3 regions of the Marinobacter sp. LQ44 genome follow, and region 2 is predicted to be linked to each of the others. Evidence: predicted binding sites of a transcription regulator. Region 2 holds the regulator's gene; each other region holds the start of a gene.
The links. Region 2 encodes FliA, which starts transcription of late flagellar genes. Its sites were predicted from a motif close to CTAAAGTTTNNNNNNNNNNNGCCGNTAA; they were not measured.
Positions count from the first base shown of each region.

Region 1: the regulator FliA is predicted to act here: its motif matches at 5,351-5,378, upstream of ASQ50_RS03865 (methyl-accepting chemotaxis protein).
Region 3: the regulator FliA is predicted to act here: its motif matches at 4,658-4,685, upstream of ASQ50_RS05465 (methyl-accepting chemotaxis protein).

Region 1 is NZ_CP014754.1:819,649-827,372, reverse strand. Features, by position in the region: gene ASQ50_RS03895 (FecR domain-containing protein) at 1-340, opposite strand, end outside; gene ASQ50_RS03890 (response regulator transcription factor) at 333-1,061, opposite strand; gene ASQ50_RS03885 (DNA topoisomerase 3) at 1,193-3,337, opposite strand; gene ASQ50_RS03880 (BolA family protein) at 3,486-3,842, shown strand; gene ASQ50_RS03875 (L-threonylcarbamoyladenylate synthase) at 3,839-4,462, shown strand; gene ASQ50_RS03870 (hypothetical protein) at 4,490-5,152, opposite strand; gene ASQ50_RS03865 (methyl-accepting chemotaxis protein) at 5,420-7,036, shown strand; gene ASQ50_RS03860 (MBL fold metallo-hydrolase) at 7,061-7,708, opposite strand.
Region 2 is NZ_CP014754.1:4,134,619-4,142,342, forward strand. Features, by position in the region: gene ASQ50_RS18920 (uracil-xanthine permease family protein) at 1-398, opposite strand, end outside; gene upp (uracil phosphoribosyltransferase) at 401-1,039, opposite strand; gene flhA (flagellar biosynthesis protein FlhA) at 1,265-3,439, shown strand; gene flhF (flagellar biosynthesis protein FlhF) at 3,497-4,813, shown strand; gene ASQ50_RS18940 (MinD/ParA family protein) at 4,884-5,696, shown strand; gene ASQ50_RS18945 (RNA polymerase sigma factor FliA) at 5,729-6,472, shown strand; gene cheY (chemotaxis response regulator CheY) at 6,632-7,015, shown strand; gene ASQ50_RS18955 (protein phosphatase CheZ) at 7,036-7,724, shown strand, end outside.
Region 3 is NZ_CP014754.1:1,178,220-1,185,943, reverse strand. Features, by position in the region: gene ASQ50_RS05490 (bestrophin family protein) at 1-543, opposite strand, end outside; gene trxC (thioredoxin TrxC) at 912-1,352, shown strand; gene ASQ50_RS05480 (hypothetical protein) at 1,380-1,682, shown strand; gene ASQ50_RS05475 (DksA/TraR family C4-type zinc finger protein) at 1,717-1,983, shown strand; gene ASQ50_RS05470 (PhoX family protein) at 2,570-4,603, shown strand; gene ASQ50_RS05465 (methyl-accepting chemotaxis protein) at 4,820-6,460, shown strand; gene ASQ50_RS05460 (DUF4870 family protein) at 6,503-6,871, shown strand; gene ASQ50_RS05455 (MFS transporter) at 6,880-7,724, opposite strand, start outside.

The sequences.
Region 1 (7,724 bases), 1.1 Mb from region 2:
CGGAGCTAACCCTGGCGGGCTCGGGCTGGCGCTTCAACCAGGCCAGAGGAATGCGAATTTGTTCCCCGGCAGACAGCCTGGCGTTACCGGGCAGGTTATTGTATTGCAGCACCTGGCCAATGGTTACCCGGTCCATCAGCAAGGACTGGCCGATGTCGCTGAGTGTCTCACCGGAGCGGAGCGTATACACCCATTCCTGGGTGCTTTCCGATTGCTGAGCGGGCGAGGCGGAAGAAGAGCCTCGGGCAACCGATATCTCGGCGGCAGCCACGCCGGGCAGCAGGCTGGTTACAATCAACAGGAGCAAACCTGTGACGCTTTGGCGTTTTCGGTCAAGCATTGGTTGCACTGTCTTCCCGGGGCTCGTCAGCTTCAGTGGCTTTGATCGCTTCCAGGCGATAGCCGCGCTGGTAAATGGTCTTGATGCGGAATCCGTTCTCCGGATTTACACCCAGCCGGCGGCGTAATCGGCTCATGTGGGTATCAACGGTCCGGGTGTTGATATCCCGGGCAAGGCCCCACACGCGTTCCAGCAGCATCTCGCGGGTCAGGAGCCGGCCCTGGTTCTGAAACAGGAACAGGGTGAGGTCGAAGTCCTTGTCGGTCAGGGTAAGCGGTTCACCGTGCAGCAGGATGACTCGTTGCCGGGTGTTGACTTCAAACGGACCGTAAACCAGCACTTCTTTGTCACTGTCAGGGTTGCTGCGGCGGGCCAGGGCATTGATCCTGGCGGTGAGCTCGGCCGCCCGGGCCGGTTTAGACAGGTAGTCGTCGGCGCCGGCATCCAGCGCCCGGACGATGTCGGCCTCGCTGTCCCGCTGGGTCAGGAAAATGGCCGGAATGGGCCAGTCCAGCTGGGCGCGCACATTCTCCAGCACGTCGATACCGGTCATGTCTGGAATTTGCCAGTCCAGGATAATCAGGTCATAACTTCGGTGCAGAACGGCACCGAGAAAGGCCTGGCCGGTGGGGAAGCTGTCACAGTGATGACCTTTCTCGGAGAGAATGGCTTGAATGTGTTGCGCTTGTTCATGTTCGTCTTCCAGCAGAGCAATGCGCATTGAGCTTGGCCCTCGATGGTGTTGCCGATTTCGTGGTCTTGGCACAGAGCGGAGTAGAAATCCCCTGCATTAGAGGCCAAGTATCCCAAAAAATGAGGCTGCGTTCAGTAGTGATATGTAGAATTCCGTAACTACAGTTCAGGTTTGCCGTTGGCGTCATTCACTGTTTGTCGGCAGGCCGGGAAATTACTGCAGCCCCAGAACCAGCCTTTTTTGCTTTGGCGCCTCACCAGGGGTGAAAAACAATGGGGGCAGGGCACGGGTTTCTGCCCGGTTCCGTCTGCTGGTGCACTGTCTTCCAGAGGGCGCGTGCCTTTACATTTTGGGTAGCGGGTGCAGGCAAAAAAACGTCCGAATTTTCCTTCCCGCTCGATCATGGGCGCCCGGCACTTTGGGCAATGCACAGACGTTTTGCTGGCAGGAGTTCCGGTCGCATCGGGCGCCCGATGAATGAATTCGCGGATCTCCTGCTTTAGCGACTCCAGAAATGCCCTGGGGTCGTCTTCGCCGCGGCGGATGCTCTCCAGTGTTGCTTCCCAGACCGCTGTACGGTCCGGGGTACGGATAGTGTCCGGCAGCGCCGAAATCAGCGCCTTGCCTTTGTCGGTGGCGCGGATGAATCGCTTTTCCCGGTACAGGTAATCTCGCCGGAACAGTGTGTCGATAATGGCGGCGCGGGTGGCTTCCGTGCCCAGGCCATCGGTCTCCCTCAGGGTTTTACGCAGTTCCGGGGCCGCCACGAAACGAGCGATGTTGGTCATCGCCGACAGCAAGGTGGCATCGGTAAAGTGCTGGGGTGGCTGAGTTTTGCGTTCGGTTACCGTGGTGTTGCTGCAGGTGACCGGCTCACGGCTCCCCAGCCTTGGCAGCGGGGGTTTTTCCGGCTCGTTGTTGTTCTCCCGAAGTTTCAGCTCCAGGGCTTTCCAGCCGGGGGTGAGTATCGCCGTCTCGGTGGCCCGGAATCTGTGTTCCTGAACCTGCACCGTCAGTTTTCCCTCACGGTGAACCGCATCCTGGGCGAACTGCATCAGATAGTAGCGGCTGATCAGGTTGTAGATCTTTTCCTCGGCGGCCGTCAGCTTGCCATTCGGGGTAGGGCGGACGGTTGGAATGATCGCGTGGTGGGCGTCCACCTGTTTGTCGTTCCAGGCCGCAGAGCGCCGGTTGCTGTCCAGTTGCCCTGTGAGCGCTTCCAGCTCGCCGGATACCCGGCTAATAGCGCGAATCACCTGCTCCCGCTGATGAAAATGTTCCTCGGGCAGGTAACGGTTGTCGGACCGGGGGTAGGTGATCAACTGGTGCCGTTCATACAGATTCTGGGCGGTGTCCAGCACGTCTTTGGCACCCATCCGGAACAGTCGCCCGGCTTCTATCTGCAGTGCCGACAGGGACAGCGGCAGGGGCGGTGGCTCGGGCCGGTCTCTGAAGCGGGATTCTGCGATGGTGCCAGGCCGACCGTTCACGGCACGGGCAATTTGCTCGGCCACGTCCCTGCTGAGCAGGCGTTTCTCTTCGTCCAGATGGTCTTCATAGGTTTCATCCGGCAGCCAGCGGGCGGTAAACGGGCGTTGGTCCGCGTCCTCTTCGGAGGCTTGGAATTGACCTTCAATTCGGTACCAGGGCTTGGGCTCGAAGTTCTCGATGGTGTTATCCCGCTCCACAACCAGGCCGAGCACCGGTGTTTGTACTCGGCCAACCGAGTAAACGCCGTCCTGACCCTGTTGCTGGTAGCTCAGGGTGTAGAACCGGGTGAGGTTGATCCCATACAACCAGTCGGCCCTTTGTCGGGCCAGGGCGGAATGGGATAGCCGGCGGAATTCCTTGTTGTCTCTGGGTGCCTGAATGGAGCGCGCAACGGCGCTGGGAGTCAGGTCGTTAATCAGTACCCGTTTTACCGGAACGGTGGTGCCAACGTAGCGCAGTACTTCATCCACCAGAAGCTGGCCTTCACGGTCCGGGTCGCCGGCGTGGGTGATCACGTCGGCCTGTCGAATCAGGGATTCGAGCACCTTGAGTTGCTGTTTTACGCTGTCTTTGGGGGTGAGCTGCCATTGTTCGGGGAACATGGGCAGGTCTTCCTGGCGCCACTTTTTCCATGCCGGGTTGTAGCGGGCGGGCTCGGCCGGCTCCAGCAGATGGCCGATGCACCAGCTGACGGTGGCGGCTTCCTGGCCGTTTCCGCAACGGATCCAGCCCTGGCCTTTCTGGTGCGGGCCGGGGAGGGCGGCGGCGATGGCTCTGGCCAGGCTGGGTTTTTCGGCGATGTACAGGTGCATGGTGTTGGTGGTTCGCTGAGTGGCATCGGAATGTGTCTGTTTGGGGCTTTTGTGTCAAGGGCTTCGGGGTTATCGTTTGTTGTGTAGTAGACTGGTTGTGTTGGGGGAGGCGGCTGCGGTGACTTAAACGGACGGTTGTGGAGTAGTTATGAAAGTTCAGAACGCAATTGAAGCAAAACTTAGAGACGGTTTTGCCGCGCAGCTGCTGGCTGTGGAGAACGAGAGCCACATGCATTCCGTGCCGCCGAATTCGGAAACCCATTTCAAGGTGACGCTGGTGTCGCCGGATTTTGCCGGTCAGATGAAAGTTAAGCGGCATCAGGCCATTTATAAAGTGTTGGCGGAAGAGCTGGCGGGGCCTGTGCATGCTTTGGCGTTGCATTTGTATACGCCGGAGGAGTGGGCGGCCAGTGGTCAGGCGGCGCCGGATTCGCCCGGTTGTATGGGCGGTTCGAAGGGCGATGACGCCATGGCTGCGAAATTGGGACAGGGAGTGAATTCATGAGTCAGTTTTTCCAGATCCATCCTGAGAATCCGCAGAAGCGGTTGATTAACCAGGCGGTTGATATTCTTCGCAAGGGTGGGGTGATTGTGTATCCCACGGATTCCGGGTATGCGCTGGGTTGTCACCTGGGTGACAAGCAGGCAGCGGATCGTATCAAGCGTATCCGGAAGCTGGATGACAAGCATAACTTTACGCTGGTGTGCCGGGATTTGTCGGATATTGGTGTGTACGCCAAGGTGGATAACACGCAGTACCGTTTGCTGAAGACGTTCACGCCGGGGCCGTATACGTTCATTCTGCCAGCCACCAGTGAGGTGCCGCGCCGGTTGTTGCATCCCAAGCGTCGGTCTATTGGCGTGCGGGTGCCGGATAACGAGATTGTTCGGGAGCTGCTGGGCGAGTTGGGCGAGCCGATCATGAGCAGTACCCTGATTCTGCCCGATGAAACGGAGCCAATGACCGATCCCTATGAAATCCGGGGTGTTCTGGAACACGAGCTGGATTTGATCATTGATGGCGGGTTCTGCGGTATGGAAGCGACTACCGTGGTGAACTTCCTCGGGGATGCCCCGGAGGTTACGCGGGTGGGTAAAGGTGATCCCGCTCCGTTTCAGGTTTAACGGTCAAAGACCCATGCCACCCGGGCATCAGGCCCGGGTGTTCAGGTTGAAGGCGTAGCGTTGTGCGCTGTTACCGAAGTCGGATTGGCCGCTGTTGGCATTGCGTTTCAGGCTGTCGTAACGGTGGATGACATCCTGTAATCCGTTGAACTGCTGGTTGTCGCTGAGCAGTGAATCCAGCAGGGAGTTGTTCACGCCGTAGGCCTGATTGAGCTTCAGGGCGTTATCCATAAAGTGTAGTGTCGGTTCGCTGACGCTCAGCCGACTGAAGGCTTCCCGGAAGCCCCGGTTGTTGTTCAGGTCCATTTCAATTCTTTCGCGAAGCTCTTCTGGCAGCTTCCCCTCAACTACCGCATTGCCGTTCTCGCCTTTTCCCACGCTCAGGGCCGTTGCCGGGTGCAGGTTGTACTCGGCAAGTTTGTGCCGGAGGGTTTCACGAACAAAGGAGAGATCCTGCGCAACGGTCTGTTTGTACTGGCCGAGTGGGAGCTTGCGAGCTTTCAGGCTGCCGGGGTCCAGTTCTGACTGCCCGGACGGGGTAAAGCGGTCATCACCCGGGTTGCCGGCGGCTTCGGGTTGCTTCGTGGCAGCGGGTTTCTCGCCATCGGGCTTGGCTGCGGGTGCCTGGCGGCTGTCCATGGCTTGCTGAAAGCGTGTGCTGGCTTGTATCAGGGATGTCAGCAAAGACATGGTGCATTTCCTCCTCGGCGGTAAATAACTGCCGGAAATTCGATTATGGGGTGTGTTTGTGAGTAACAAGCAGGTTTTGGGCCAGGTTGTTCTTGAGGTTTCGCAGTCTGTACTTGCGTGGAAATGTAAAACTTTGCAACGAGTGTCATAGGGATGGCATCGGGCTGATCTGGGTCATATAAAAATTGACGTATGTCTATAAAGTTATACCCGAAACTGCCGTCATAACAGGTGGTTGTTCAGTTGATCTTCCGCTGCCGGGGTACCATGAAAAAACAACACTCGATCCGCTTTTTGCTGCTGTCGGCCCTGGCCGTGGCGTTTTCCATCATTTTGGCGTTCACCGTTGTTTACAGCGCCCAGTCGCAGCGAGCGCATCTTGAGGAGTTCAGCCACAAATATGTAGACGGGCTGGCAAAATCCTACTTTGACGGGCTCAACACCATGATGGTGACAGGCACCATCAACAATCGGGATGTACTGCGTGATCGGGCCAAGGCATCCGAGGATGTTCTGGACATCCGGGTGGTGCGCAGTGATCAGTTGAACGCGATGTACGGCGCCGGCAACGCGGAGGAGAGGCGTCGCGAACCTGAGGATATGCGGGCACTGCGTGGCGAGCGGGTGGAGCTTTACTCGGCAAATGACCAGGGCCGGGTTTATACCCTGATCGAGCCGGTTATTGCGCAGGCCGACTATCAGGGCGTGAATTGCCTTGGCTGCCACCAGGCCCAGGAAGGGGACATTCTGGGGGCTATTCGTGTGGATTACTCCCTGGCCCAGAGTGATGCCCGCCTGCAGCAGCAGTTGCTGGTGGGTGGTGGTGTTCAGGTGGTCATTTTTGTGGTGATTTTCTTCCTGACCGCCCTGGTTCTGGGGCGGCTGGTGTTCTCCCGGTTGCGCAGGCTCCATGACCGGATGGATGAAATCTCCAGGAACTCAGACCTCTCCATTGAACTGGAGGTTACACGCAACGATGAAATCGGTTCACTGTCCAGGGCATTTAACCGAATGGTGGCGAAGATTCGGGAAAGCATGAATACGGTCATGGACAATGCTGCCCAGGTTGAAGCAGCGGCACGGACCATCGCCGGCAAGGCGGAAACCACGGAACGTGAGGTTCTCGCTCAACGAGACAATACCGATCAGGTAGCCAGCGCCACTACAGAGATGGCGGCATCCGCAGTTCAGGTGCGGGAGAACGCGGTGAATACCGCTCGCAAATCCGCAGACACAGCGAAGGCGGCGGAGACCGGTGAACAACTGGCCCACAACGCCGTGAAAGGTATTGAGACACTGAATACCGAGGTGCAGAGCGGTGCGCAGCGAATCGAACAGCTGGACCAGCGCACTACCGAGATGGCAACCCGGCTGGAGTTGATTTCCGAGATTGCAGACCAAACCAACCTGCTGGCCCTGAACGCCGCCATCGAAGCCGCCCGTGCGGGTGAACAGGGCCGTGGATTTGCGGTGGTAGCTGATGAAGTGCGTGCACTGGCGTCCCGCACCCAGGCGTCCACAGAGGAGATTCGCCACACCATTGACGGCCTGAAAAAAGAGGTGGTGGATTGCGTGGGCACCATGCGCCATGCCTCCGAACTGGCCCAGCATCAGGTGGAATCAATTCTGAAAGTGGAAACGGAATTGCAGACCATCGCTGCGGCGGTGCGCGAAATCACCGGCCTGAATGAAGAAATGGAAAGTGCGGCCAACGAGCAGAGCAATGTGTCGGAATCCATCAATCACAACGTGATTGAAATCAGCCGTTCGGCGGAGCAGACCTCCAGCGATGCCCAGGAAACCGCCCGCATTGCCGGTGATCTCCTGGCTATGGCCGAAGCCCTGCGCAAGACCATCGAGCAGTTCCGGTTGTCGCAACAATAATTTCGGCCGCGGGCACCGGGGCGCTCAGCCCCGGTGATCGGATACAAACGGATTAGTGGCTCGTTCCCGGCCGAAGGTGGACATGGGGCCGTGGCCGCAGATGAAGTTCACATCGTCCCCCAGGGGGAACAGCTTTTCCCGGATGGAATGAATCAGGGTGTTGTAGTCGCCTTTCGGGAAATCCGTTCGGCCGATAGAGCCATTGAACAGCACGTCACCCACCTGGGCCAGTCTTGAGCCGCGATGGAAGAACACCACATGGCCAGGGGTGTGGCCTGGGGTATGCAGTACTTCCAGGGTTTCATTACCCACCGTTACCGTGTCGCCGTCTTCCAGCCAGCGATCAGGCGTGAACACTTCCGGCGCCGGGAACCCGAACATTTGCGCCTGCATGGCCAGGCCCTGAATCCAGAAGTTGTCGTCCTTATGGGGCCCCTCAATCGGCAACCCGGCCGACTTGGCCAGCTCTGCCGTGCCGCCGGCATGGTCGATGTGGGCGTGGGTAAGCAGGATTTTCTCCAAAGTGACGCCCTCGGCTTCCACCGCTGCCCGAATGCGATCCAGGTCGCCGCCCGGGTCCACCACCGCCGCCTTGTTGGTTTCGGTACACCAGAGCAGGGTGCAGTTTTGTTCAAAGGGAGTGACGGGAATCACGCGGTACTTCAGGGACATAATCTGCCTCGGGTTG
Region 2 (7,724 bases):
GCCAGTCCCAGGCCGATGGTCATAATCACCGGGGCGATGACCACAGGCGGCAGCAGGCGGGTGACAAAGCCCGTGCCCCGTGCCCGCACGGCGCCGGCGAGGATGATGTACAGGATGCCGGCCGCCATCAGGCCCCCAAGAGTTTCTTCCAGCCCGAAGCGGCCTTTGGCGGCGATGATTGGTGCGATAAAGGCAAAGGATGAGGCCAGGAAGATGGGAATCTGGCCGCCGGTGACTATGTGGAAAATCAGGGTGCCGACGCCGGCAGTAAACAGCGCCACGTTGGGGTCCAGCCCGGTGATCAGGGGCATCAATACCAGGGCGCCGAAGGCGACCAGTAGCATCTGGGAGCCGGCTAGTGCCTGCTTCCATACGGATTCATTGGTGTGTTCCTGCATGCTCAGACGTCCTTCTGCTTGGTGCCGAAGATCTTGTCACCGGCATCGCCCAGGCCAGGCAGGATGTAGCCTTTTTCGTTCAGGCGCTCATCAACAGAAGCGGTGTAGATGGAAACGTCCGGGTGTTTCTCCAGTACTTTCTCGATACCTTCCGGGGCGGCCACCAGCACCAGGGCCCGAATTTCGGTGCTGCCGGCTTTCTTGAGCAGGTCGATGGTGGAGATCATGGAGCCACCGGTGGCCAGCATAGGGTCGATGATCAGGGCCATACGCTGGTCCAGCTCGCCCACCAGTTTTTCCAGATAGGTTTCAGCTTCCAGGGTGTCTTCGTTACGGATCTGGCCTACCACGCTCACTCGTGCCACCGGGATCAGGCTCAGCACGCCGTCGAGCATGCCCAGGCCAGCGCGCAGAATCGGCACAATGGTGACTTTCTTGCCGTGAATCTGTTCCACGGTCACCGGCCCGGCCCAGCCATCAATGGTCTTTTCCTGCAGGTTGAAGTCTTTGGTCGCCTCGTAGGTCAGAAGCGCGCCAACTTCCTGTGCCAGTTCACGAAAATTCTTGGTGCTGATGTCTGCGCGGCGCATCAGGCCGAGTTTGTGGCGGATCAGGGGGTGCTTCACTTCGTGGATCGGCATTGGGGTCACCTGTGTGTTCGAATGTTCGGGCTTGGATTCGGATGCAATAAATGGCGCAAGGATACCGTATCTGGGCGCCTGCGTCAGGCGCTGGTCGTGCCGTAAATATCAAAAATTGTAAGGCCTGGTACGGTTCTTGCGATAATTCTCCCAGATTGGCGCGCCGCGTCAGATTTTCGACCCTGACAGTTCCGGAAAGCACGGCAGAGCGGAGAAGTATCCAGCATGGACAGAGCGTTAGTTCTGAGTAACGTCAAAACCCTGACGCGGGGCAGTATCGGTATTCCGCTGATGCTGATGGGTTTGTTGGGTATGATGATCCTGCCCATGCCGGCCTTCCTGCTGGATGTGTTTTTTACCTTCAACATCACTTTGTCCATCGTCATCCTGCTGGTGTGTGTGTACGCGCTTCGGCCCATGGAGTTTGCGTCGTTCCCGACGGTACTGCTGGTTGCCACGCTCCTGCGTCTGGGGTTGAACGTGGCCTCTACCCGGATTGTCCTGCTCAACGGTCACGAAGGTGGCGATGCCGCCGGTAAGGTGATCGAATCGTTCGGTGAGGTTCTGATCGGCGGTAACTACGCCGTTGGTCTGGTGGTGTTTGCCATCCTGATGATAATCAACTTCCTGGTAGTGACCAAGGGCGCCGGCCGGGTGTCGGAAGTCAGTGCCCGCTTTACCCTGGACGCCATGCCCGGCAAGCAGATGGCCATTGATGCGGATTTGAACGCGGGCCTGATCAACCAGGACGAGGCCAAAAGCCGCCGTTCGGAGATTGCCCAGGAAGCGGATTTCTATGGGTCTATGGATGGTGCGTCCAAGTTTGTGAAGGGCGATGCCATTGCGGGGTTGCTGATTCTTGCGATCAATATCATCGGTGGTATCTCGATCGGCATGCTCCAGCATGGCCTGGACTTTGGCCTGGCGATGCAGCGGTACGCGCTGCTGACCATCGGTGACGGCCTGGTTGCCCAGATTCCATCACTGTTGCTGTCTACTTCCGCTGCCATCATGGTAACGCGGGTAACGGCCAGCCAGGACATGGGCGGGCAGATCATTCATCAGATGTTCAACGCGCCGAAGGCCATCGGTATTGCCGCCGTCATCCTGATTATCCTGGGCCTGATTCCGGGCATGCCCCATGTTGCCTTCCTTGGATTGGGCAGCCTTGCGGCCGGTGCGGCCTGGCTGATCTGGAAAAAGCAAAGCCAGACTGTGGAAGAAGAGGGCGTTTACGCCGGTCGTGGCGGCATGGCTGGTGGAGCGCCCCGTGCCGGTGGCGAGGTGGTTCAGGATCGGTCCGGCGCAGAAGGACAGGCGCTGCCGGCGCCCGGTGAAACCCGGGAGCTGGGCTGGGATGATGTGGCGACCGTTGACATCGTTGGTCTGGAAGTGGGCTACCGGCTGATTCCTCTGGTCGATAAATCCCAGGGCGGGCAGCTGCTCAGTCGCATCAAGGGGGTTCGCAAAAAACTGTCTCAGGATCTGGGTTTCCTGATGCCGTCAGTGCACATTCGGGACAATCTGGACCTTATGCCGAACGTCTATCGCATTACCCTGATGGGTGTGACCATTGCCGAGGCGGAGATTCACCCGGAACGTGAGCTGGCCATTGATCCGGGTCAGGTGTTCGGCAAGGTGGAAGGCATTGCCGGCAAAGACCCGGCCTTCGGCCTGGATGCCATCTGGATTGAGCCTGACAAGAAAGACCAGGCCCAGACTCTGGGCTACACCGTGGTGGATGCCAGCACGGTGGTGGCTACCCACCTTAACCAGATTCTGCAAAAGCACGCCCATGAACTTATCGGCCATGAAGAGGCCCAGAAGTGGCTGGACCAGTTGGAGAAAATGGCCCCGAAACTGGCTGAGGAGCTGGTGCCTACGACGATTTCCGTGAGCGTCCTGTTGCGGGTGCTTCAGAATCTGCTCCGGGAAGAAGTGCCGGTCAGGGATATGCGCTCCATTGCCGAAGCCATCGTTAACGTCCATCCCAGAAGCCAGGACCCGAAACTGTTGACCACCCTGGCTCGCCAGGCGCTGCGCCGAATGATCGTTCAGAGCATCTGTGGCAATGACACCGAGATACCGGTGATCACTCTGGATCCAGACCTGGAACAGTTGTTGCTTAAGTCAGTTCAGCAGAGTCAACAATCCGGCGGACAGGACGATATTGGCCTGGTGCTTGAGCCCAATATGGTGGAAAAGCTGCAGCGGTCCCTTCAGGACAGTGTTCAGCGCCAGGAAATGCTGGGCAAGCCGGCGATTCTTCTGGTTTCCGGGCCCTTGCGGCCAGTGCTGGCAAAGTTTGCCAGTTATGGGGTAGAGCGTTTGCATGTGCTCTCGTACCAGGAAATTCCGGATAACAAACAGATCACGATAGTCGCCTCTGTTGGTCAGTAAGGCCGGCAGGGCAAGGCGAGCACCCGATTCGGGCACGCCGGTGGAGGATGAAACGCTATGAAAGTACAACGGTTTTTTGCAAAGACCATGGCCGAAGCCCTGAAACAGGTCAGTCATGAGATGGGACCGGATGCCGTTATTTTGTCCAATCGCCGGGTGGACGGAGGCGTCGAAATTGTGACGGCCCTGGACTATGACGAAAATATGGCACGCCAGCGCCTTGGCGAGAGAGCGGCACAGGCCACCAACGGCTCCCGCCTGGCGGAGCTGCAGGCAGACCAGCATCGTCGGCTGGAAGAAGAGTTGAACCGATCACGCAATCGCATTCGCGAAGTGCGGGAGAAGCGGGCGGGTATCGGCGCGGAATATGATCGTGCACTGGCTGACGATCGGCCGGCTGCCGACTGGTCAGGTGAGCTGGCTGGCGGGTCGACCTCGGTGGGCAATGCAGGTGGCCGGCCAGCGGCGGGCTACTCGGATGAGTTGGCGAGCATGAGAGCGGAAATCAACTCCCTGAGAGAGATGGTCAGCGGCCGTACCTCGGTACCCGAGAAGCCTGCCGTCGCGGCATCCAATGCAGTTCAGCAGAGGCTTGCAGAGCGGCTGCAGGAATTTGGCCTGGGCGCGGAGCTGGCAACCTCTCTGTCTCGTCAGCATCGCGCCGGCAGGTTGGAAGACGGTTGGAAGCAATCCCTGAAGATGCTGGCCACCGGCGTACGTACCGCTCGGGAACACTGGCTTCAGGCCGGCGGCGTCTATGCGCTGGTGGGGCCAACCGGGTCTGGGAAGACCACCACCATTGGCAAGCTGGCAGCTCAATATGTACTGGAGCATGGGCCGGATTCCCTGGCGTTGGTCACCACCGATCGCTACCGGGTGGCAGCCCATGAACAGCTGTTCGTGTTTGGCCGTATTCTCAATGTGCCGGTTCGGGTTGTGGACGAGAGTCATTCCCTGGATGACATTCTGGAGGAATTGTCAGATCGGCACCTGGTTCTGATTGATACCGCCGGGCTGACCAGCTCGGATCGCGGTTATCAGGAACAGCTGGCGGAGTTGGCCCGGAGCGATCACAATGTCCGTACCCATCTGGTCGTGTCTGCCACCAGCCAGCCGCGCATCATGAAATCCGTGTGGCATTGCTATAAGATGGCAAACCTTGCAGGCTGCGTCATGACCAAGATTGACGAAGCGCTGACACTGGGTGAGTCTTTGGGCTTTGTCATGGAAACCGGCCTGCCAGTGGCGTGGTATACCGATGGCCAGAAGATTCCCGAAGACCTGCACCGGGCAGAGGCCATTCCTCTGGTGCGGTTGGGCGTAGAACGCCTGAAAACAATGCAGCACGGCCAGGCCGTTGCAGAAGGGGCCTGAGGCCCGGTGGTACAGCCGGTGCGCTGCCGTTTGTGCCCACACAAGAACGCAGTAAGAGACTGATAACAGTATGAGCAGACCACATCCGGTTCAGGTGATTGCGGTTACCGGCGGCAAGGGCGGTGTCGGCAAGAGTAATGTGTCCGTCAACCTCGGTATCGCGCTGGCCCAGAAAGGCCGACGGGTGGTGTTGCTGGATGCAGACCTTGGCCTTGCCAATATCGACGTGCTGTTGGGCATTACCGCCAATCGCAACCTGCAGGATGTGCTCAGTGGCGAGTGCGACCTCAAGGACGTGCTGGTCAACGGCCCGGGTGGTATCAAGATTGTCCCCGCATCGTCCGGCACCCAGCGTATGACCCAGTTGAGCCCGATGGAACATGCGGGGCTGATCAACGCCTTCAGCGAGCTGGGTGACCAGATTGATGTGCTGATTGTTGACACTGCAGCCGGTATTTCCGAGTCCGTCGTCAGTTTCCTGCGGGCCTCCCAGGAATTGCTGCTGGTGGTGTGCGATGAGCCTACCTCGATCACCGATGCCTATGCCCTGATCAAACTGATGAATCGCGACTACGGCACCAACCGTTTCCGTATTCTGGCGAATCAGGTGCGAAACGAGCAGGAAGGCCGGCATCTGTATGAAAAACTGACCCGTGTCACCGAGCGTTTCCTTGATGTAGCACTACAATATGTAGGTATCGTGCCTTACGACGAAGCCGTCAAAAAAGCCGTCCAGCGGCAGCGGGCCGTTCTGGATGCCTATCCACGGGCCAAGGCGTCGCTGGCGATCCGTGCCCTGGCAGAGAAAGTGGACAGCTGGCCGCTGCCATCATCGCCAAGAGGGCATCTGGAGTTTTTCGTGGAGAGGCTCGTCGAAGTCTGATCTGAATCCAGTCCTATAAGAAAACCGGATACATGACATTGGCGAAAAACCTGGGAATCTACCATCAGGCTGGCGCAAAAGGCCCCTCTCAGCTGATTGAGGAGCATGCGCCGCTGGTCAAGAAAATCGCCCTACACTTGATGGCCCGTTTGCCGGCTTCGGTCCAGCTTGAAGATCTCATGCAGGCGGGCATGATCGGCCTGCTGGAAGCTGCGCAACGCTATTCCACCGGCAAGGGTGCCACCTTTGAAACCTACGCAGGTATTCGTATCCGCGGTGCCATGGTGGATGAAATCCGCAAGGGCGACTGGGTTCCCCGCTCCGTTCACCGCAATGCCCGCCGTATCGCCGCAGCCATCAAGACGGTTGAAGACCGCACCGGGCGCGAGGCCCAGGATGTTGATGTTGCCGAAGAGTTGGGCATTGAGCTGTCGGAATATCATGCCTCCCTGGCAGACGCCAACAGTGGCCGACTTTTTAGCCTTGATGAGCTCAATGAATCCGGGGAGCTGCCGATAGAAGAAACAGAGGCCAGCGATAATCCCCTGGATGGCATTGCATCAAATGCATTCCAGAAAAGCCTGGCAGAGGCAATCGAAGAGCTTCCTGAGCGAGAAAAGCTGGTGTTGAGCCTCTACTACCAGGAAGAGCTCAACCTGAAGGAAATTGGCGCGGTGCTTGGCGTCAGCGAGAGCCGGGTCAGCCAGATTCATAGCCAGGCGGCCCTTCGTCTCAGGGGACGGTTGTCCGATTGGCGGGAAGACGAGCCAGAATAAACCGGGCCGGCGCTGACCGCGCGGCGCGTAACTGTGTAGATTTTGGTAACCGGCGCTTTACAACGCGGCCAAACAACACACAATAAGCGGTTAAAGCAGCGGCCTGCTAGACTTTCAAAAGGCTTAATGAAATCCGGGTGTTACTGACTGGAGGTCCCATTGGACAAAAACATGAAAATTCTCATTGTGGATGACTTTTCCACAATGCGGCGAATCATCAAGAATCTGCTGCGCGATCTTGGCTTCACCAATACGGATGAAGCGGACGATGGCAACACTGCCTTGCCCATGCTCAGGAGCGGCAAGTACGACTTCCTGGTGACCGACTGGAACATGCCAGGCATGTCGGGTTTTGATCTGCTCAAGGCGGTGCGGGCAGACGAGAACCTGAAGAACCTGCCGGTGCTGATGGTAACTGCGGAGGCCAAGCGTGACCAGATTGTGGCGGCGGCCCAGGCCGGCGTTAACGGGTACGTCGTCAAACCGTTTACTGCTGCCGTTCTCAAGGAAAAGATTGAGAAGATCTTCGAGCGAATCCAGTAACCAGAGGTCGGATGGCTGTCATGACTGACAAGAACGAGAACCATCAGGGCCTCGACCCGGAGGTAACCGAAAAGCTCCAGCAGCAGAGTTCGGAGTTGGCCGAATGCATCAGTTCCGGTAACTACGCCCGGGCAATGTCGGTGATCAACGAGCTAAGTGAAGTTCGCGACCAGAGCCTCTATCGGGAAGTGGGGCGGTTGACCCGGAGCCTGCACGAGGCTATCCGGAATTTTCAGATAGACGCCCGCAGTGCCGAGCAGAAAGAAGTCTTGTCCAAGATGTCCGATGCCTCGGATCGGCTGGCCTACGTTGTCCAGATGACCAGCCAGGCGGCCAATCGCACCATGGACCTGGTCGAAGAAAGCATGCCGGTGGCGCACACCATGCGCGACGAAGCGACCGCCCTGCGAGACGAATGGCAGCGGTTGCGCCGTCGGGAAATGGAGCCGGCAGAATTCCGGGAACTGTACGGACGCATTGATCGCTTCTTTGCGGGCCTGGCGACAGATTCCGATACCCTGTACAGCAATCTGTCTGAAGTCCTTCTGGCCCAGGACTTTCAGGATCTTACCGGGCAGGTTATCCAGAAAGTCACGGCCCTTGTGAAAGAAGTCGAAGAGAACCTGCTTGGCCTGGTGGTGATGGCCAGCCACGTGGACCAGCTCACCGGCACTGTGCACCAGATTGAAGAAAAAGAAGAATCGGCCGA
Region 3 (7,724 bases), 1.5 Mb from region 2:
GGTTGCTACAGAATCCAGATCGCCCGCCTTGTGGGCTTCGGCGAGTACATCTCCGGCCCGGTGCAGCATGAAGGCGGCGGGGTTGCGTGTGCTCAGGGCCTGGTCAATGAGTTCGGGCGCCAGTGACCCGGGCAGATCAGACCGTACATCTTCTCCCCGCAACTGGCCGCGCAGCAGGTGAGCGTGAGCGAGGCATCGGGTCAGAAGCTCCCGGCGTCGCTCCGGGCTCAGGTAAATGGTGCCAGTCCGCGCCAGGCTGCGAAATTCGTACACCATATGCCCCCAGTGTTTTCTGGCTTCCCACCAGCGGTCGTAGGTGGCAGTGTTGCGCACGCTTAAAAAGATGGACAGGGCGATGCCCATGATCGTGAACGGCAGAAGTGTGTAGTCGAACATGCCGTCGAGGTAGTGGTGGCGCGAAAACCAGGTAACGGCGGCTGCAAACATTCCCGTAAGCAGAATGTGCGGCAGAATGTGGGGGACAACAGACCCTTTCCAGGCCAGCAACAGCCGGAGTGGGCCGGGGCGCTCGCGAACAATCACGGTTAACACTCCTGGGATGGATGATGGCCTTGCCTGAGGGTTGGCCGTTGTGATTCCTATGCCTTTTTACGGAGAACCCACTCGTTACACAAGGGGGTAAGCTTTTTTAAACGAGGAGGGCGGCACTCTGGCCGTTGCCTGGCATTACCCGGTGGTTTCAGGGGCAGCGAGATCAGGCGCCGGGGCTGTAAATTCCGACTGTTTTATCGACAGTCCCATAGCGCTTGAGCCTCTGACACCGACTTACTTTGATGGTAGCGGAAAGCGGTTGATACGTGTTCGTGAGATGCGCGATTTTTAGTGCCTCTTGATTTCTCTTCTCCTGCCCTGATTATTTCTAACATCAGCCAATCAGAGGCCCGTTCATCATGACTGACGTTCGACACCTGGTATGTCCCCATTGCCAGAAAGTGAATCGCGTACCGGCCGACAAGTTGTCCTCCGGCGGCAATTGTGGCGCCTGCAAACAACCGCTTTGGCCGGATCAGGTTCTGGAGCTAACGGAGCAGACCTTTGCTACCCATACCGGGCGCAGCGATCTGCCTGTGTTAGTGGACTTCTGGGCCAGTTGGTGTGGCCCGTGCAAAATGATGGCGCCCCAGTTCGAGCAGGCCGCGAAGGCCTGGCGCGGGAAGGTGCGCTTTGCCAAGCTGAATACGGAGCAAGCCCCCGGGCCGGCCGGTCAGTTTGCGATTCGCAGCATACCGACCCTGATTCTGTTCCAGAACGGCCGGGAGGTGGCGCGCCAGGGTGGCGCCATGAATCAGGCCCAGATCAGTCAGTGGCTGCAAGCGCAGGGTATTCGCTAGGAAAAGCCGGGACAAAGGTGCCTTGCCATGAAGTTTCTGATCATCGGTGTTTTCGTCGCCATCGTGGCTGTCCTGATCTGGCGTAGTAAACAGAACACTGCCCCTGAAGAGCAGGCCTGTGCCATCGACATCGGCAACCTGCTGAAAGCCAATCCGGATGTCCAACCACAGGCCATTGCCGATGTGTTTCAAAAGCACGGAATTGATAGCTCCCGTTGCCAGAAGGTGGGCGCGATGGTGATGCCGCAGTTGCGAAAGCAGGGGTTGAAGCCGGAGGATGCCAGGATTGTGATTAGGCAGGTGAGGGCGGCCTACCCTCTTGTGCCCTAGGCTGAATCAATTCAATTGACGATTGGAGAACGCTATGGCAGGTGGATGGTCACGGGACGGCGCTGTTCAGGATCAGATAGATGCGAGTATTGAAGATGAAGTGCAAAGGGCACGGAGTCAGCTTGGTAGCGGTGAGAGTGCGCTCTATTGTGACGAGTGTGGTCGGGCGATTCCCGAAGCTCGCCGCAAGGCAATTCCGGGTGTTCGGCTTTGTATTGCTTGCCAGTCTGCGCTTGAGAAGCAGCAATCGACATCACGCGGTTTTAATCGGCGGGGCAGTAAGGATAGCCAGTTGAGGTGAGTACGATGATGGGGTCTATCGTTTCCCAATCCTCCAATTAGGGATGCAGTTAAACCTACCGACAACGCCGAGTAGAAGCCACCCAATCTTGACAACCCCCGGACCGAAGAAGCAACTTGTAACCCTAGTGCCGCTGCTCTCGCCTCACGATATGCCCTGAAGGCTCTGACACTTAGCGCTAGTTGTCCTGATGACACCGCCATCAAACCGCCCTCCACTGCAGCCGTATCAAAATCCCCAGCACTGTATGATTCAATCGCTTGCAGACCAAAAACAACTACGTCAAAGGCTGCGGTGATGGAGGTCAAAGCTGCAGCAAGCGAGCCCCTGTGTTTTAGATCGTTTGACGAACCCAGTGCAGATAATAGGTCTGAGCCGAAATGGAAGTGAGGCACCACTTTTTGTGAGAAGAGCGCCCGCTCATTCGAAGCATTGTCCTCCGAGGCCCGTGTTGTTTGGTATCTTGTGATCGATGCTACCGCTGTCATAAATATGACCAGCATTTGCAATCTCATCGTCAACCAAACGCAATGATTAGTCGCGACCATCAGGTTTCCGAAACATAACTCGATAAGAGAGAGAAACCATGGATAAGCGTAATCTCAACCCCGTTCATCAAGACCCAGGTTACGAGCCTGAGTGTAATAACTCCAGCAATCGCACCTTCGACTCTATTCTTGAGGCCCGTCTCGCCCGTCGTGGCGTATTGAAAGGCGGTCTTGCAGCTGCCGTTGCAGGCGTTTTCGGCGGGGCAGCTCTGACCGGATGCGGAGGTTCAAGCTCCTCTGGCGGTACGGGCGGTTCGACAACGGCGCCTGACCTTGTAGGCTTTAAGGCTGTTCCCGTGAGTGAGGCGGACTCCATTGTCGTGCCTGAAGGATATTCTGCTCGTGTGATTGGCGCCTGGGGCGACCCGATCTTGTCTAACGAGGGCGTTTTTCCTGAGTTCTCACTGGATAACTCCGGTGCTGATCAGGCGGCCCAGATCGGTTCACACCACGATGGCATGCATTACTTCCCGATTGAGGGTAGCTCGGAAGATGGTTTGCTTGTCCTGAACCATGAATACATCGAACCCCGCTTCATGCATCAAGCTGCTCAAGGTCAGAACTTCGGCAGCGGTTCTTTTCCGATGATTGATGAGTCAACCCGGGATACCGATCAGGTGCTTCGTGAAATGAATGCGCACGGTATATCCGTTTATCGTGTTCAGCGTGATGCCAGCGGTGTGTGGGCTCCTGTGCCAGGAGATTCGTTCAACCGTCGCATCACCGCGCTGACTGCGATGGAAATTTCCGGTCCTGTCCGGGGCTCTGATTTTGTCAAAACCCAGTTCAGCCCGGCCGGTACCGAAACCCGTGGAACCCTGAACAACTGTGCTCATGGCGTAACACCCTGGAACACTTACATGATGTCTGAGGAGAATTGGGCGGGTTACTTCCTCAACACCGATGAGCAGCCGGATTCCCAAAGCCGCTACGGTGTTAACTCCTCGGGTTCGTCCCGCTATGCGTGGGAACTGGCGCAGAGCGGCGAAGAGCAGTACACCCGATTTAACGCCACTCCGTCCGGTGCGTCTGCAACGGATGACTTCCGTAATGAGCCCCATTGCTTTGGCTGGATGGTGGAGTTCGATCCGTTCGATTCAACCTCCAAACCGGTCAAACGAACGGCGTTGGGTCGCTTTGCCCACGAAGGGGTCGTCTTTGCTCCTGCAATCGAGGGTCAGCCGGTTGTCTGTTACTCCGGTGATGACGCGCGCTTTGAGTACATCTACAAGTTCGTTAGTGCCCAGCCATACCATGCCGCTACGGCCGGTGGACACCTTTTGGATTCTGGTACCTTATACGTCGCCAAGTTTAACGAAGACGGCAGCGGCGAGTGGATTCCCCTGGTCCTTGGCTTGGGTGAGTTGACTGCTGAGAATGGCTTCAGCAGCCAGGCGGATGTGTTGGTACGTACACGCTCTGCTGCCGATGCGGTCGGTGCTACCAAAATGGACCGTCCTGAGTGGGGGGCAGTAGATCCAAACACCCGCGAGGTGTACTTCACACTGACCAACAACTCCCGCCGGGAAGAGAGTGATGAAGCCAACCCGCGTGCTGCCAATCCCTGGGGACATATCATTCGCTGGCAGGAAGGAAATGACTCTGGAACTGCCATGGTATTCAACTGGGATATCTTCCTGCTGGCTGGTCCTGAGGACGATTCGGAGTTTCAGAATGCTGGTCTGGATGATGATCAGAAATTTGTTAACCCCGATGGCCTTTGGTTCGACGCAGATTCCCGTCTGTGGATCCAGACCGACATCAGTGAAAGCGTCCAGAACAGTGGCGATTTTGCCCAGTTCGGTAATAACCAGATGCTGGCTGCAGACCCGGTCAATGGCGTATTGCGCCGATTCCTGACAGGCCCTATTGGCCAGGAAATCACCGGCGTTGTCACCACCCCGGACCAGCGCACAATGTTTATCAACGTGCAGCACCCTGGCGCAACAACAAGCCGTGATGAGTTTGAGAACGGTAACCTGATCAGCCACTGGCCAGACGGCGGAAACAGCATTCCGCGTTCTGCCACGGTGGTGATCACCAAGGATGACGGTGGCAAGATCGGCAGCTAACGCTCCGTCACGTTCCGCCCTGAAAACCGTACCCTTCGGGGTGCGGTTTTTTTGTTACAGATTCCCGGGAATCTGCCGATAAATTGATCAGGGAGCCAGTAGTGGCATGCAGAATCCACTAAAGTATGAGTTATTAACCTGTATCAATTCTTTACTCTCAACACTGGCCTTAAATAACAAAATGTTTGCGTACGCAATGATAAAGAAGAGGGCACCATGGGCTTACTCGATCGCGCTGCAATTATTTGGGGGGTGGGCATTGCTGTTGCGCTCGGCATTGTCTGCCTGTGGGTGGCACCGTTGTTAGGGCTGGATGCGGCCTCGATGTTGATCGGTCTGGTGCTTGGTCTGGCGGTGGCGGCCGGCTATCTGATTGCGCGGGTACTGGAGCCGATCGAGAAAGGTATTGCCGGCCTGAATGATGGCTCGCTTGCGGAGGGCCACCCTCTGAGAGCCCAATGCCAGCAGTTGCTGGAGGACGCCCGTGCAGGCAAGGCGTTGGTGGAGACCCTGTCTGACAGTGCCGACAAGAACGCCATTTCCGCGGCCGAAGTGTCCTACGCGGCGGATCAGGTGAAAAAACGCCTCGACCGGCAGGTGGAAGAAACCGCCCAGATGGCCGATTACGCCGGTAAGATAACCGAGTCTGTTCGTGAGTCGTCCGAACAGGCCACCAACGCCGCCACCATGGCGTTGCAGAACCGGGAAGTCAGCGTTGAGGGGCGCCAGGCGTTGGTTTCCGCCATTGAAAGTGTCCGGATTGTGCATCAGCAGTCAGGAGAGAATCTCAGCCTGATTCAGGCACTGAATGAAAAGTCCACCAAGATTCAGGGCGTTACCTCTACTATCCAGGGCATTGCTGAGCAGACCAACCTGCTGGCCCTGAACGCCGCTATCGAAGCAGCGCGGGCCGGTGATCAGGGCCGGGGCTTTGCCGTGGTGGCAGATGAGGTTCGACAGCTGGCGGGGCGCACTGCACAAGCGACCAGCGAAGTGGCGGAAACCCTGGAAGAAATCCAGGGCGATACTTCCCTGATCGTTGCCCGTATTGAGGACCTGGCCCGCTCCGTGGAGCAGGGGCTGACATCCGTTGAAAGCGTTGGCGCGCAGCTGGATCTGATTCGCGACCAATCCGACCGGGTGCAGCAGCAGGTTGCCCGCATTGCAGAGATTGACCAGGCCAATGAGCAGAGTCTGGAACAGGTGTTCTCTGCCATTGAATCGGTGCGAGATCATATTGCTGAAAGCGACAGCAGTGTGGCGTCGCTGGCGGATCAGGCGGCCACTCTGATGGAACTGTCGGAAAACGCCAATGCCGCGTTTGCGTTGAACAGTAGCCAGAGTTACCACCGATCGTTCTTTGATCAGGCGCGTGCGGGGGCCGCCCAGATCGGTGAGCTTTTTGAGCAGGCCATTGAGCAGGGCAAACTGAGCGAATCGGCCCTATTCGAGAAGAAGCGAGAGCCGATCCCGAACACCAACCCCCAGCAATACAGTAGCGCCTTCGACCGTTTCACTGACCAGGTACTGCCAGCGGTGCAGGAGAGCATCAAGAATTCCCACGATGCCATCGTCTTCTCCATTGCCTGCGCCCCGGATGGCTACGTGCCAACCCACAATCGGGATTTTGCCCACCCGCCCACCGGTAACCCCGAAGTGGATCTGGTGAAAAGCCGGAGTAAGCGACTGTTCAATGATCGCACCGGTATTCGTTGTGGTAGCCACACTCAGGACATGTTGTTGCAAACCTACCGGCGCGATACCGGTGAAATCATGCATGACCTGTCGGTGCCCATCTTTGTTAACGGCAAGCACTGGGGTGGTTTCCGGATCGGCTATCGGCCTTCCAGGTACTGAGGTTCGCTGCTATGCTGCGGGTTTGGTTGATAGGAGTTGAGTGTGGTTGAGCCTGAGTTTATTCCCGCTGAATCGGATCAGAACAAACCGCAGGGGGCGGATTCCGCCCGCAACCTGGCGATTATTGTCTATATTTTGCAGGGGCTGGCCTTCTTTCTTGGCGGGATCACGGCGCTGGTCGGGGTGATCATCAACTACGTCAAGATGGATGAGGTGCGTGGCACCTGGATTGAGCCTCATTTTCGCTGGCAGATCCGCACCTTCTGGATTGGTCTGCTGTGGCTGGTGATCGGCACCATTACCCTGATGGTTATTATTGGCTGGTTTATCCTTCTGGGGATGGCCATCTGGGTGATTTATCGCATTGTTAAAGGCGCCCTGGCGCTGAACGACGGCAAGGCACCCGAGTAACGGGATACTCAGTCTTCAGTGACCTCTTTCAGGCGCAGGGCGCTGACCATTCCGGTAAAGCCCATCAGCCCCAGTACGATAATCACCGCGATGTCTGAAATCAGCGAAAGCGCGGCGGTAATCCCCCCGGTTACCAGCAGCAGAACCCCGATCACCGTATTGCTGACGGCGGTATAGTCTGTGCGTTTGTTGCCGCCGGCCATATCCACCAGGTAGGTTTTACGCCCCAGGCGCACGCCGGCATGGGCGATGCTCAGAACAAAGAATGCGGCGGGGTAGAACCAGGCGCCGCCTACATCCGGCCCGAAGATCAAGGCACTGAAGCCCACCAACAGGCAGACGGCGCTGGCCATGGCTGCGCCCCGTATGATGACCCGCCGGCTTGAGGTATCTGCCGCCCAGCCCCAGAAACTGGCACTGACCGAGCTGGCCAAGCTACTGGCCAACAGAAACACCCCAAGCATCCAGCCGATATCCGATTGCTTCTGCGCCAGCACTACGAAATAGGGCGACGCCAAGGCCGAGCATAGCAGCAGGGCACGGGTTACCACGAAGTGGCGAAAGGGCGCATCGTCTCTCAGCAGCGACAAACTCTGAATGGCTTCGGTCATGGCATTGTTGCCGCCGCCGGTTTCACCGGGGAATTCTTCCACACTGGCGAACAGAACACCGGCGATGATCCACAGCGCGGCTGCGAGCAGCAGAAGCAGGCTGTAGAACCCGAGGGTTGGATCGCCACGATCCCAGAACAGCAGAGCGGTCATGGCGACCGTCAGGGAGCCGCCAATGGTGGTGGCAAGGCCAGACAACCGGCCCCGACGGGTTTTCGGGATGCACTTGCCCTGAACGTCTT